3 regions of the Anaerozeibacter quisquiliarum genome follow, and region 2 is predicted to be linked to each of the others. Evidence: predicted binding sites of a transcription regulator. Region 2 holds the regulator's gene; each other region holds the start of a gene.
The links. Region 2 encodes HrcA, which represses chaperone genes, less so after heat shock. Its sites were predicted from a motif close to TGTTAGCACTCNNNNNNNNNGAGTGCTAACA; they were not measured.

Region 1 (4,290 bases), on a different contig from region 2:
CTTACTTTTCAATCAACCGGGTCAGCAGCGCCTGGCTGCGCGACAGGAAGGCGACCATGCGCTCGGATTCCAGCGGGCTGCGCGCCATCTCGCACAGGTCGTAGATCTGTTCGCACAAGAGGGCATCGAGCGCCTCGTCCCCGCTCGCCGCCAGGTGCTGAACCAGCGGGTGACGTTCGTTGAGCGTGAGCGTCTGCTGTTCGGGCATCTTGAAGCCCTTGTCGCCCCATGCGCGGGACATTTCGCCAAACCTTCTCGACTGCTCGTCCACGGTAATCACGGCGGGCAGGCTGTCGGTCTTGAACTGCTTGAGCAGCACTTTGAGCGATTCCTGGTTCAGCGCCTTGCGGAACTTGGCTTCGAGCACGGCGCGCTTATCCTCGTCGGCGTCGCCGGCCTCGGTCAGCCCCAAAGTGCCGGCGTCCACGCGCTCGAACTTGATGGGGTGCTCGCGGTCGCCCGCGTACTCGAGGAACGAGATGAAGTTGGGGTCGATCAGGGTGTCCAGCACCACCACGTCGCGGTTTTGCGCGCGGTACAGCTCGATCATCTGCGCCTGCCGCCTGGGGTCGCCCGAATAGTACACGGTGCGCTCGTCGCCTTCAAACTGCGTCTCGCCGTACTCCTTGAGCGTCAGGTACCGGTCGTCGGTCGTCTTGAACAGCAGCGCGTCCTTCACGCGCTCGTAGAACTTCTCGTCGCGGATCGCGCCGTACTTGACGAACGGGTGGATGTCGTCCCAGTACTTCTGATAGTCCTCGCGCTTGCCCGTGAACTCGCTGACCAGCCGGTCGGCCACCTTGCGCGTGATGTACTGCGACATCTTGCGCACATAGCCGTCGTTTTGCAGGAACGAGCGCGACACGTTGAGCGGCAGATCGGGGCAGTCGATCGCGCCCTTGAGCAGCATCAGGAACTCGGGGATGACCTCCTTGATGTTGTCGGCTACGAACACCTGGTTGCTGAACAGCTTGATTACGCCCTCGCTGCCCGCGAACTCGTGCTTGATGCGCGGGAAATAGAGGATGCCCTTTAAATTGAACGGATACTCGGCGTTCAGGTGGATCCAGAACAGCGGATCTCCGTAGTCGTGGAACACCTTGTGGTAGAACGCCTTGTATTCCTCGTCGGTCACCTCGTTAGGGCGCTTCGTCCACAGCGGCACGGTCTCGTTGACCTGCTCGGGGGCCTTGGCCTCCTCGCCCTCCTTCACCGCTTCCACGGCGCTCAGGAAGATGGGCACCGGCATGAACGCGCAGTACTTTTCCAGCGTATCGCGCAGCGTGTGCAGGTGGAGGAACTCGCGGTCGCCCTCATTCAATGTCAGCGTGATCGTCGTGCCGCGCGCGTCGCGCTCCGACGGCCCCATCTCATAGGTCATGCCGTCGCTGCTCTCCCAGCGCACGGCCGAAGCATTCTCGCGGTAGCTCAGCGTGTCGATCGAAACCTGGCTCGATACCATGAACGCCGAGTAGAACCCCAGCCCGAAGTGGCCGATGATGCCGGCCGAGGCGTCGTCCGGCTTGTACTTCGCGAGGAATTCCTCCGCGCCCGAGAACGCCACCTGCGCGATGAAGCGCGTAACTTCGTCCTCGGTCATGCCGATGCCGTTGTCGACGATCTTGAGCGTGCCCTGCGCCTCGTCCGCGATCACGTCGACGCGGTAGCTGTCCTCGGCCGCCGCCTCGCCGGCACGCGCGAGCGCGCGGTGCTTCGCCACCGCGTCGCAGCCGTTCGCGACCAGTTCCCGCAGGAAGATGTCCTTGTCCGAATACAGCCAGCGCTTGATTACCGGCATGATGTTTTCCGCGTGGATAGAAATGCTGCCCTTTTGAGCCATTTATGACGCCTCCCGTTCTGGATTACACCAATCCCAATCATGAACGCGGGCATGGTTGGGATTGGCACTTATATGATATGGTTTATTGTAGACCGCGCAAGAGGGCTTGTCAATAGAAATTAGCACTCTCCTGCGTTGAGTGCTAACAATTAACCGACGCGACATAATGACCGGGGAGCAAGCCATATCTTCAAGGGAATCGGGAGGTGGTGGGCATGCGAATCCCGTGGGAACTGGTGCTGAGCTTTGGGCTGGGGCTTATGCTGTTGTACCTGATCGGCGCTCTGCTGCTGGTGCCGATGCGGCTGGTGTGGCGGCTGATGGCGGGCGCGCTGTTGGGGGCGCTGCTTTTGTGGGTGGTCAACCAATTCGCGCCGCTGACCGGCTTCACCGTGCCGCTCAATCCGTTCACCGCGGTGATCGTGGGGCTGTTGGGGTTGCCGGGCGCGGCGCTGGTGGTGGCGCTGCAGTACCTGCTGTAGCGGGTCGCGCGGATCCGGCTGCCGGGATCGGTTCCCCGCCGTGCGGGCAAGCGCGCCCCTTGGGGGAATCCATTTTAACCGGCAAAGCTGGCACAAATGATCGGATATGGAGGGCGGCGGCCCGGAAATCCCTTTGGGTTTTTCGCAAGCGATCGACCGGCATCGGCTGAATATCAGGGAAGAACATGGTATACTAATGGTGTATGTGGGGGTGAGCGCATGGATTGGCCGGCGGGCGTGATTTGGGTCATTGACCGGTTGACGGATGCGGGGTACGAGGCCTACGCGGTGGGCGGCTGCGTGCGCGATTGGCTGCTTAAGCGCGCGCCCGTCGATTGGGACGTAGCTACGTGCGCGCGGCCCGACCAGGTGCGCGCGGCGCTTGACGGCGCGCGGGTGATCGAAACCGGCATCAAGCACGGCACCCTGACCGCAATCTACGGAGGACAGGCCGTCGAGGTCACCACCTTCCGCGCCGACGGCGCGTACACCGACCACCGCCGGCCCGACGAGGTGCGCTTCGTGTCCAGCCTGCGAGCGGATCTCAGCCGCCGCGACTTCACGATCAACGCCATGGCGATGAAGCCGGGCGGCGCGCCGATCGACTACTTCGGCGGCCGGGCCGACCTGGCCGCGCGCGCCGTCCGCGCCGTGGGGCGGCCCGAGACGCGCTTCGCCGAGGACGCGCTGCGCATCCTACGCGCGCTGCGCTTCGCCGCGCAGCTGGATTTTACCGTCGAGCCGGCCACCGCGCGCGCGCTTCACGATATGCGCTCGGAGCTCAAACACGTGTCGGCCGAGCGAATTTATTCGGAACTCAAACGTCTGCTGGTCGGGCCGGGCACGGCGCGCGTGCTGTTGGGTTTCCCCGAGGTGCTGGCCGAGGCCGCGCCGTTTGGTTTCTACGATGCCCGATTGGTGGGTCGGTTGCCCGAAGACGCGGTGCTGCGGCTTGCCGTGATGATGCGCGGGGGAGATGTGCGTTTGGGGCTGCGCAAGCTGCGCGCCGACAACGCGGCCACGGGCCGGGCGGAGCTGCTCGCCGCGCTGAGCAAGCGGCCGACGCCGGGCGACGCGCGCGGGGCGCTTACATTGCTCAGGGCCGCCGGTGGGCCGGGAGCCGCGCGGGACGCGCTCGCGATCTGGCGGGCCGAGGGCCGAGATGTGGATGAGGCGCAGGAACTCGTCGAGGCACTCATCCGGCAAAACGCCTGTTATCGGCTGAGCGACCTCAAAGTCAACGGCCGAGACCTGATCGCCCTCGGCGTCCCCAGAGGCCCCGCGCTCGGTTCCACGCTCGAAGCGCTGCTCGACCGGGTGATGGCGGGGGAGACGCCGAACGAGCGCAAGGCGCTGCTCGAGGCGGCGCGGGGGATGAAGTTGGGCATGGGCTGAGTCTGTCCGCGTTCCGGTCGCTTGCCGCTCGGCGCCGCGTATGTTCCCCAAAGTGTGTCCGCCCTACGCTTTCTGGTTCTGACAGGTGTGAGGCGGGCACACTTTTTCTCGCGTCTATCCCATCGCCCGGCCCAGCGCCGACAGATCCTCCGGCTCGGTCAGATCGAACCCGGTGTTCAGGTTGAGCACGATGCTGCGGCCGGCGATGTCGAGCAGGGCCTCGCGACCCTGCGCGTCGGTCAGCCGCAGCAGGAAGCTCTGGCCGGGCATTGCTTCGCGCAGGCCGTCGGGAAACAGCTTCCTGCGCACTTGCGCGCCCTCGAGCGCCGCCAGGCAGGCGCGGATGGCCGTGGGGTCGGTCAGTTCCGCGCGGACCGGCCCGCCCTGTGTGACCGCGGTCAGCTGCGCTTGCTTGAGATGCTCCAGGTCGACCGCGCGCGCCAGCTGGTCGGTCAGCGCGATCGGCCGAAAGTACCACATGGGGACGACCAGCGCCGCCAGCAAGACGACCGCTACCAGCACAAGAAACGCGCCGAATCGGCGCTTGTTCACGATGCGCACGGAAAACCCCCT
Region 2 (4,290 bases):
TTGGACTGGCGCTGGGCGTGCTCACATTGGCGACCGATTCGGTCGTAACCGCCATGATCCATCACGCGTTCTACAACGCGCTGCTGCTCCTCATGAGCCCGGGCGCACAGGCGACGGGCGAGCGGTTGTACGACGCACTGGGCGGCGTGCGCGAGGTGTGGCTGACCGCGATGCGCGCCGGCACGCTCGGCGCGATATACGCGGGGCTGCTCCTCGTGGCGTGGCATCTGGGCGGCGCGCGGGGACGGCCGGCCAAGGTTGCGCGTGCGCCGGAGTCCATGGAGCCCTGGGCTCTGGTGATACTGGCCGCCGGCGTCGTGACCGCGCTGTGCCTGTACCTTATCAATCTGCTTATGATTGCCGGGGTGATGCGATGAATGCGCTGGTGCTGTGCGTGGGCAAGCTGAAGGAAGACTGGCAGCGCGAGGCCTGCCGCGAGTACCTAAAGCGGCTCGGCCGTTACGGGCGCTTTGGGATGACCGAGGTGGACGACTGCCCCGAGCCCGCGAAGCCCGCGCCCGCGCTCAAAAAGCAGGTGCTCGACCGCGAGGCTGAGGCCCTGCTTCGGCAGATCAAGCCCGCCGACCGGGTGGTGGCGCTGGCGATCGACGGCGACGCGCCCGACTCGGTCGGGCTGTCGAGAAAGCTCTCCGCCTGGGCAGGCGACGGCCGCCGCGTGGTGTTCGTGATCGGCGGCTCGCTGGGCTTAAGCGATTCAATCCTGCGCCGCGCCGACGAGCGGCTGTCCTTCTCCCGGCTGACCTTCCCGCACACACTGATGCGCGTGATCCTGCTTGAGCAGATTTACCGCGCGCGGAAAATAGCGTCGGGGGAACGCTATCATAAGTAGGGGCCGATGCCCGCATCGCCTCGCTCCGGGCCGACGGATCCGGATTGCGTCCATTGCCGTAAGGGCGACCTTTGGCCGCTCGAATGCGGATTGACCATTCCTGACCTTTAACCGGAAATTAGCGTTTGAACCCATTGACAAAGCTTTGCCCGAGTGTTACTCTATACCCAAGACCTGGCACTCGACCATCGAGAGTGCTAACAGCGAGGGGAGGGGCGGCCGATGCGGATGGACGAGCGCAAGTTTTTGATCTTGCAGGCGATCATCGACGACTACATCATGACCGCCGTTCCGGTCGGCTCGCGCACCATCTCGCGCAAGCAGGGGGTCGGGTTTTCGCCGGCTACGATTCGCAACGAGATGAGCGACCTGGAGGAACTGGGTTACCTCGACCAGCCGCACACGTCGTCCGGCCGGGTGCCCTCGCCCAAGGCCTATCGGCTGTACGTCGACCATCTGCTCAAGGTGTCGGAGGTTGGGCGCGAGGACGCCGAGCGGATATCCGCTTACCTGCACCAGCGCGCCACCCAGGTGGAGCAGGTCATCAAGCGCGCGGCGCAGGTGCTCAGCGACATCACCCAGTACACGGCCCTCGTGACCGCGCCCGAGGTGGAGGCGCTGCGCATCGTGCGGGTGCAGTTGGTGCCCGTCAGCGCGTCGAAGGCGCTGGTGATCGTGGTGACGAGCGCCGGGCTCATTAAGGACGCGGTGATCCGCGTACCCGAGGCGCTTGGGTCCCACCACCTGTACGAGCTGTCGCAGATGCTCACCAACCAGCTGCACGGCCTGTCGCTTTCCGAGGTGCGCCGCCGGTTCGCGGAGTTGTTCGTCGGCATGAAGGAAAACCGCCGGCTGCTCGCCGGCGTGCTGGAAGTGATCGAGAACCGGCTCGAGGACGAGGCCAAGGGTGAGGTGATGGTGGGCGGCAGCGCCAACCTGCTCAGCCACCCCGAGTATGCCGACGTCGAGAAGGCCAAGCACTTCCTGAGCGTGCTCGAATCGCGCGAGAAGCTGTACCCGCTGCTCAAGCAGGCGGGTGCGATGGAATTTACGATCCGCATCGGGCCGGAAAACGACCTGCCCGAGCTTAGCGAGTGCTCGCTGGTCACGGTGGGCTACCACATGGGCAAGCAAGCCGGCGGGACGATCGGCATCATCGGGCCCACGCGCATGGATTACGGCCGGGTGTTGTCGGTTTTGTCCTACATGGGCAGAATGATCACCGAAATGTTGTCGGAGAATTAAGAGGTGTGAGCATTGAAGGACAGGGAGCTGAAAAGACCCATGCCCAACGAGGGCGAGCAGATCGAGGAGCAACTCAGCGACGCCGAGGCCACCGAAGCCGAACAGCCGGAGGCCGGGGCGGCGCCCATCGCCGAATGGCAGGCGGCGCTCGAGACCGCGGTCAAGCAACGCGACGAGTACCTGTTAATGGCGCAGCGGGTGCAGGCCGACTTTCAGAATTTCAAGCGCCGCAACGCCCAGTCGCGCGCGGACGGCTACCAGGACGGCATATGTGAAGCGTTAACCGCGCTGCTGCCGGCGCTCGACAACATCGACCGGGCGATTCGGGCGGCCGACGAGGCGGGCGACGGATCCCCGCTCGCCGAGGGCGTGAAGATGACCCGTCGGTTGCTTATGGAAGAGGCGGGCAAGCTGGGCCTCGAGGAGGTGCCGGCGCTTCATGAAAGATTCGACCCCGAGCTGCACAACGCCGTCATGCGCGCCGAGGAAGGCGAGAGCGGCATGGTGCTCGAGGTGTTTCAAAAGGGCTACCGCGTAAAAGACCGCATCATCCGCTACGCCATGGTGAAAGTGGCCGCGGAATAGCAGCATACACAATCAACATCCAATCCAGATTCATTTAGGAGGATCATCATATGGGCAAGATCATCGGCATTGACCTGGGCACCACCAATTCCTGCGTGGCGGTCATGGAGGGCAGCGAGCCCACCGTCATCCCCAACCCCGAAGGCAGCCGCACCACCCCGTCGGTGGTGGGCTTTGCGAAGAACGGAGAGCGGCTGGTCGGCCAGGTGGCCAAGCGCCAGGCCGTCACCAACCCCGACCGTACCATCTCCTCTATTAAGCGCGAGATGGGCACCGACCACCGCGTCAAGATCGACGGCAAGGACTACACGCCGCAGGAGATCAGCGCGATGATCCTTTCTAAGATCAAGTCGGACGCCGAGGCCTACCTCGGCGACAAGGTGACCCAGGCGGTCATCACCGTGCCGGCCTACTTCTCCGACGCCCAGCGCCAGGCCACCAAGGACGCCGGCCGCATCGCCGGCCTCGAGGTGCTGCGCATCATCAACGAGCCCACCGCCGCGGCGCTGGCCTACGGACTCGACAAGGAAGAGGCGCACAAGATCCTGGTGTACGACCTGGGCGGCGGCACGTTTGACGTATCGCTGATGGAGATCGGCGACGGCGTGTTCGAGGTGCTGGCCACCGCGGGCAACAACCGCCTCGGCGGCGACGACTTCGACAACCGCGTGATCGATTACGTGGCCGAGGAGTTCAAGCGCGAGAACGGCATCGACCTCAGGCAGGATCGCATGGCGCTCCAGCGCCTGCGCGAGGCCGCCGAGAAGGCCAAGGTGGAGCTGTCGGGCCTGATGAGCGTCAACATCAACCTGCCGTTCATCACCGCCGACGCGACCGGCCCCAAGCACCTGGACGTGACGCTGACCCGCGCCAAGTTCAACGAGTTGACCGCCGACCTGGTGGATAAGACCATCACCCCGCTCAACCAGGCGCTGCGCGATGCCGGGCTCGCCGCCTCGCAGGTAGACAAGGTCATCCTGGTGGGCGGATCCACCCGCATCCCCGCGGTGCAGGAAGCCGTGCAGCGCGTGGTCGGCAGGGAGCCCTACAAGGGCATCAACCCCGACGAGTGCGTGGCCATCGGCGCGGCGATTCAGGCGGGCGTGCTGGGCGGCGAGGTCAAGGACGTGCTGCTGCTGGACGTGACGCCGCTGTCGCTGGGCATCGAGACCATGGGCGGCGTGTTCACCCGGCTGATCGACCGCAACACCACGATCCCCACCAAGAAGAGCCAGGTATTCTCCACCGCCGCCGACGGCCAGACCGCCGTTGACGTGCACGTGCTGCAGGGCGAGCGCGAGATGGCCGCCTACAACAAGACCTTGGGCCGCTTCCAGCTGTCGGGCATCGCGCCCGCGCCGCGCGGCGTACCGCAGATCGAGGTCACGTTCGACATCGACGCCAACGGCATCGTGCACGTGAGCGCCAAGGACCTGGGCACCGGCAACGAGCAGAAGATCACGATCACCGCCTCGAGCAATCTGTCCGAGGACGAGATCAAGAAGGCCATGGCCGACGCCGAGCGCTACGCCGGCGAGGACAAGGCCAAGAAGGAAGAAGTCGAGGCGTTCAACCACGCCGACAGCCTGATCTACCAGACCGAGCGCACC
Region 3 (4,290 bases), on a different contig from region 2:
CCCCCGTCACCACGCGCCCACGGGCATGTACCGGGGGCGTGTATGCGATTGCGACCAAGGGAGGCCGCAGCCGACCGACTCGGAATCGCTTCCCGTCCGCCTGCCGCCCGGGAGGCCCGCAGGCCGACAGGCAGGCGGCCCCGTCCCCCCGTCCCCCGCCTTCCGCCCGGAATTTCCCGCAGGAAATTCAGGAAGGCGGCCCCGTTCCCCCGTAACCCAAACGGCCTCGAAAGCTTTCCGCCCGGCCGCCCGCGAAAGCGGGCAATAGGCCGGGCGGGAAGATTTCGAGGCCAAGCCGCGTAAGCGGCGTCCTAGTACATTCCGCCCATTCCGCCCGGAGCCGGGGCCGCGGGGGGATTCTTGTCGGGCAGGTCGGCCACCAGGGACTCGGTGGTCAGCACCATGGCGGCGATCGAGGCGGCGTTTTGCAGCGCGCTGCGGGCCACCTTGGTCGGGTCGATGATGCCGCAGGCGGTCATGTCGCCGTACTCGTCCTTGAGCACGTCGTAGCCGAAGCCGACGCTGTCCTTCGCCTTGATCTTCTCGACGACGACCGAACCCTCGACGCCGGCGTTGGTCGCGATCTGGCGGACCGGTTCCTCGAGCGCGCGCAGCACGATCCGAATGCCGGTGCGCACGTCGCCGCTCGTCTCCTTGATGAGCGCCTCGACCGCCTTGCTGGCCGAGATCAGCGCGGTGCCGCCGCCGGGCACGACGCCCTCTTCAACCGCGGCGCGCGTCGCGTTGAGCGCGTCCTCGATGCGCAGCTTGCGCTCCTTCATCTCCACCTCGGTGGCCGCGCCCACGTTGATTACCGCCACGCCGCCGGCGAGCTTCGCCAGGCGCTCCTGCAGCTTCTCGCGGTCGTAGTCGCTCGTGGTGTCTTCGATCTGGGCGCGGATCGAGGCGACGCGCGCCTTGATCTCGGAGGAGTCGCCCGCGCCTTCGACGATCGTGGTATTTTCCTTGTCCACCTTGACCTGGCGGGCGTTGCCCAGCATGTCGAGCGTGGTATCCTTGAGCTCGAGGCCCAGTTCCTCGGTGATAACCTGGCCGCCGGTCAGGATCGCGATGTCCTGCAGCATGGCCTTGCGGCGGTCGCCGAAGCCGGGGGCCTTGACGGCGACGCAGGTGAACGTGCCGCGCAGCTTGTTGAGCACCAGCGTGGCCAGCGCCTCGCCCTCGACCTCCTCGGCGATGATGAGCAGCTTGCGGCCGCCCTGCACCACCTGCTCGAGCACCGGCAGCACTTCCTGGATGTTGGAGATCTTCTTGTCGGTAATCAGGATCAGCGGGTTGTCGAGCACCGCTTCCATCTTTTCGGTGTCGGTCGCCATGTAGGCCGAGGCGTAGCCGCGGTCGAACTGCATCCCTTCCACGATCGAGAGCTCGGTCTTCATGGTCTTCGATTCCTCGACCGTGATGACGCCGTCGTTGCCCACCTTTTCCATGGCGTCGGCGACCAGCGCGCCGATCTCCTCGTCGCTCGACGAGATGGCGGCGACCTGCGCAATCGCCTGCTTGCCCGCGACCGGCTTGCTGATGCCCGCCAGCGCATCCACGGCGGCCGAGGTGGCCTTCTCGATGCCGCGGCGCACCACCATCGGGTTCGCGCCCGCGGCTACGTTCTTGAGGCCCTCGCGCACGATGGCCTGCGCCAGCAGCGTCGCGGTGGTGGTGCCGTCGCCGGCCACGTCGTTGGTCTTGGTGGCGACTTCCTTCACCAGTTGCGCGCCCATGTTTTCGAACGCATCCTCGAGCTCGATCTCCTTGGCGATGGTCACGCCGTCGTTGGTAATCAGCGGGGAGCCGAACTTCTTGTCAAGCACCACGTTGCGGCCCTTGGGGCCCAGGGTAATCTTTACGGTATCGGCCAGCGCGTTGATGCCTCTCTCAAGCGAGCGGCGCGCCTCTTCGCCAAACTGAATCTGCTTTGCCATTGTCAATTGCCTCCTTGCCCTTCTCGCGATTTTCGGTTAGCCTTCAACGACGGCCAAGATATCGGACTGGCGCACGATGATGTACTCGGTGCCGTCCAACTTGACTTCCGTGCCGGCATACTTCGAGTAGATGACCCTCTGGCCGGCTGCGACGTGCATGGTGATCTCCTTGCCGTCCACATTGCCGCCCGGACCTACGGCCAACACCTCGGCCATCTGCGGCTTTTCCTTGGCCGCGCTGGTCAGCAAGATGCCGCCCTTCGTGGTCTCTTCCGCCTCCAGGTTCTTGATCACGACGCGATCGCCCAACGGTTTGATCTGCATGGTACACCCTCCCTGTGTCTTGTGGTTTTGTTAGCACTCGAAAGGAACGAGTGCTAACTTATGGGCATAGTTTATCCCAAACACGCGCCGAGCACAACAAAAATCCGGGGCAAATCACATGAAATATTGGTAAAGAATGACGAAGACCCGCGGCGTGGGCATCGCCGCATGCCCGGGATTGCCGCATTTTTCCGGCCGTCTCGCACGGATTTTACCGGTTCGCCACCTTTACAAAAAGGCGGCGATATGGTATGCTGAGGCATAGACGGATTACCGAAGAGGTTGGGGGGTTGCGATCGATGCTTGGGGTTTGTGCGAAGGTGAGGCGCGCCTTGAGCGCTATATTGGCGGCGCTCGTGATGCTGTCGCTGCTGCCCCTGCCGGCCTCGGCGAAGGTGGGGCAGACCTACAAGTCGCGCGTGCAGGGCCTGCGCGTACACAAGGCCCCGAGCGGCGATTCGGAGATCATCTTCAAGATATCCCAGAAGCAGACGGTCATCCACAAGGCCACCGTCAAAGGTTGGTGGAAGATCAAGACCGCGGACGGCAAGGAAGGCTACGTCTACCGCACCTACCTCAAGGCGGCGGGCAACCCGATCAAGAAGAACGCGATCTATAAGGTATACAAGATCACCAACCTGACTGTGCGCAAGGCCCCCCGCAGCATCGCCGACAAGCTGGGCAGCATCCGGCGCGGCACGCAGGTCAAGCTCCAGAACCGCCGCGGCGATTGGGGTTTCGTCAAGCTGGCCAACGGCAAGGGCGGTTGGGTGCAGCTCAAGTATCTGAATTACGTCAGGGGATAGTTTGAACAATGCAGGCCCGCGTGCCTGCTTTTTTTTATGCAAAATGCGCTTGACGGCACTTGAAATCGGTTATAATATGAAAATGAAAACCGATTTCATATCCGTGGAGGTCTATGATTCATGAAACGCATTTTGTTGACGGGGCTGATCCTTACCGTACTGCTGACGGCCGGCTGCGCGCGCGGCGCGGGCGCGGCGCAGGCCGAGGGGCCGGTGGTGGTGGCGAGTTTGTTTGCGCCCTACGATTTTGCGCGCCAGATCGCGCGGGGCACGGGCGCCCGGGTGGAGATGCTGATGAAGCCGGGCGTGGAGCCGCACGCTTTCGATCCCGCGCCGACCGACATGCTGCGCATTGCGCAGGCCGACCTGTTCATCTACGTCGGCGGCGAGAGCGAGGCGTGGGTCGACCGTCTGTTCGCGGCCCCGGAGACGCGGGCGCGCGCGCTTCGGCTGATGGACACGGTCACGGTGCTTGATGAGGAAATCGTGCCCGGCATGCAGGCCGAGGAAGAAGAAGCCGAGCCCGACGAGCACATCTGGACCTCGCCGGTCAACGCGATGGCCATATCGCGCGCGATTGCGGACGCGCTGATCGAAGTCGATCCCCAGAACGCAAACGCGTATAGGGCCAACCTCGAGGCGTATCTTGCCGAGCTTCATGAGCTCGACCAATCGTTCGAGGCGGTGGTACAGGGTGGCGCGCGGCGTGAGATCGTGTTTGGCGACCGGTTCCCGATGCGCTACTTTGCGCAGCGCTACGGGCTTGCCTACGCGGCGGCGTTCCCAGGCTGCGGGCACGATACCGAGCCCAGCGCCGCGACATTGGCGTTCCTGATCGGCGAAGTGCGCGCGAAGGGCATCCCGACGGTCTACCACATCGAACAGGGCAACGTGCGCATGGCGGAGGCGATCGCCGGCGAAACCGGCGCGCGCGCCATGCTGATGCACGCCTGCCACAACATATCGAAGGACGACTTCGAGGCGGGGGCTACGTATATGAGCCTGATGAAGAACAACGTGGAAGCGCTTAAAGCTGGTCTATTTTAGCATGCCAAGCGCATGAACATATGGAGGGACGGCATGACAGGCGAGGGCTATGACACCCGCCAGAAGCGGCGGGTGGCCGACGCGCTGCGCGCGTTCGGGGCGCGCGCGGTCACGGCGGACGAGTTGTACGAGGCGCTGAAACAGCGCGGCGAGGCGGTCGGCAAGACGACGGT

Region 1: htpG (molecular chaperone HtpG) is a predicted target of HrcA. The motif match lies at 1,958-1,988, and genes of this name have one in related genera.
Region 3: groES (co-chaperone GroES) is a predicted target of HrcA. The motif match lies at 2,293-2,323, and genes of this name have one in related genera.

The regions. Positions count from the first base shown of each region.
Region 1 covers NZ_JBISDI010000002.1:95,144-99,433, reverse strand. The annotation lists gene htpG (molecular chaperone HtpG) at 2-1,840, opposite strand; gene ACH6CV_RS01430 (pro-sigmaK processing inhibitor BofA family protein) at 2,056-2,322, shown strand; gene ACH6CV_RS01425 (CCA tRNA nucleotidyltransferase) at 2,542-3,717, shown strand; gene ACH6CV_RS01420 (hypothetical protein) at 3,832-4,278, opposite strand.
Region 2 covers NZ_JBISDI010000006.1:9,666-13,955, reverse strand. The annotation lists gene ACH6CV_RS03650 (CPBP family glutamic-type intramembrane protease) at 1-377, shown strand, start outside; gene rlmH (23S rRNA (pseudouridine(1915)-N(3))-methyltransferase RlmH) at 374-850, shown strand; gene hrcA (heat-inducible transcriptional repressor HrcA) at 1,073-2,095, shown strand; gene ACH6CV_RS03635 (nucleotide exchange factor GrpE) at 2,108-2,680, shown strand; gene dnaK (molecular chaperone DnaK) at 2,731-4,290, shown strand, end outside.
Region 3 covers NZ_JBISDI010000011.1:27,562-31,851, forward strand. The annotation lists gene groL (chaperonin GroEL) at 312-1,940, opposite strand; gene groES (co-chaperone GroES) at 1,977-2,264, opposite strand; gene ACH6CV_RS06470 (SH3 domain-containing protein) at 2,597-3,070, shown strand; gene ACH6CV_RS06475 (metal ABC transporter substrate-binding protein) at 3,191-4,117, shown strand; gene ACH6CV_RS06480 (Fur family transcriptional regulator) at 4,130-4,290, shown strand, end outside.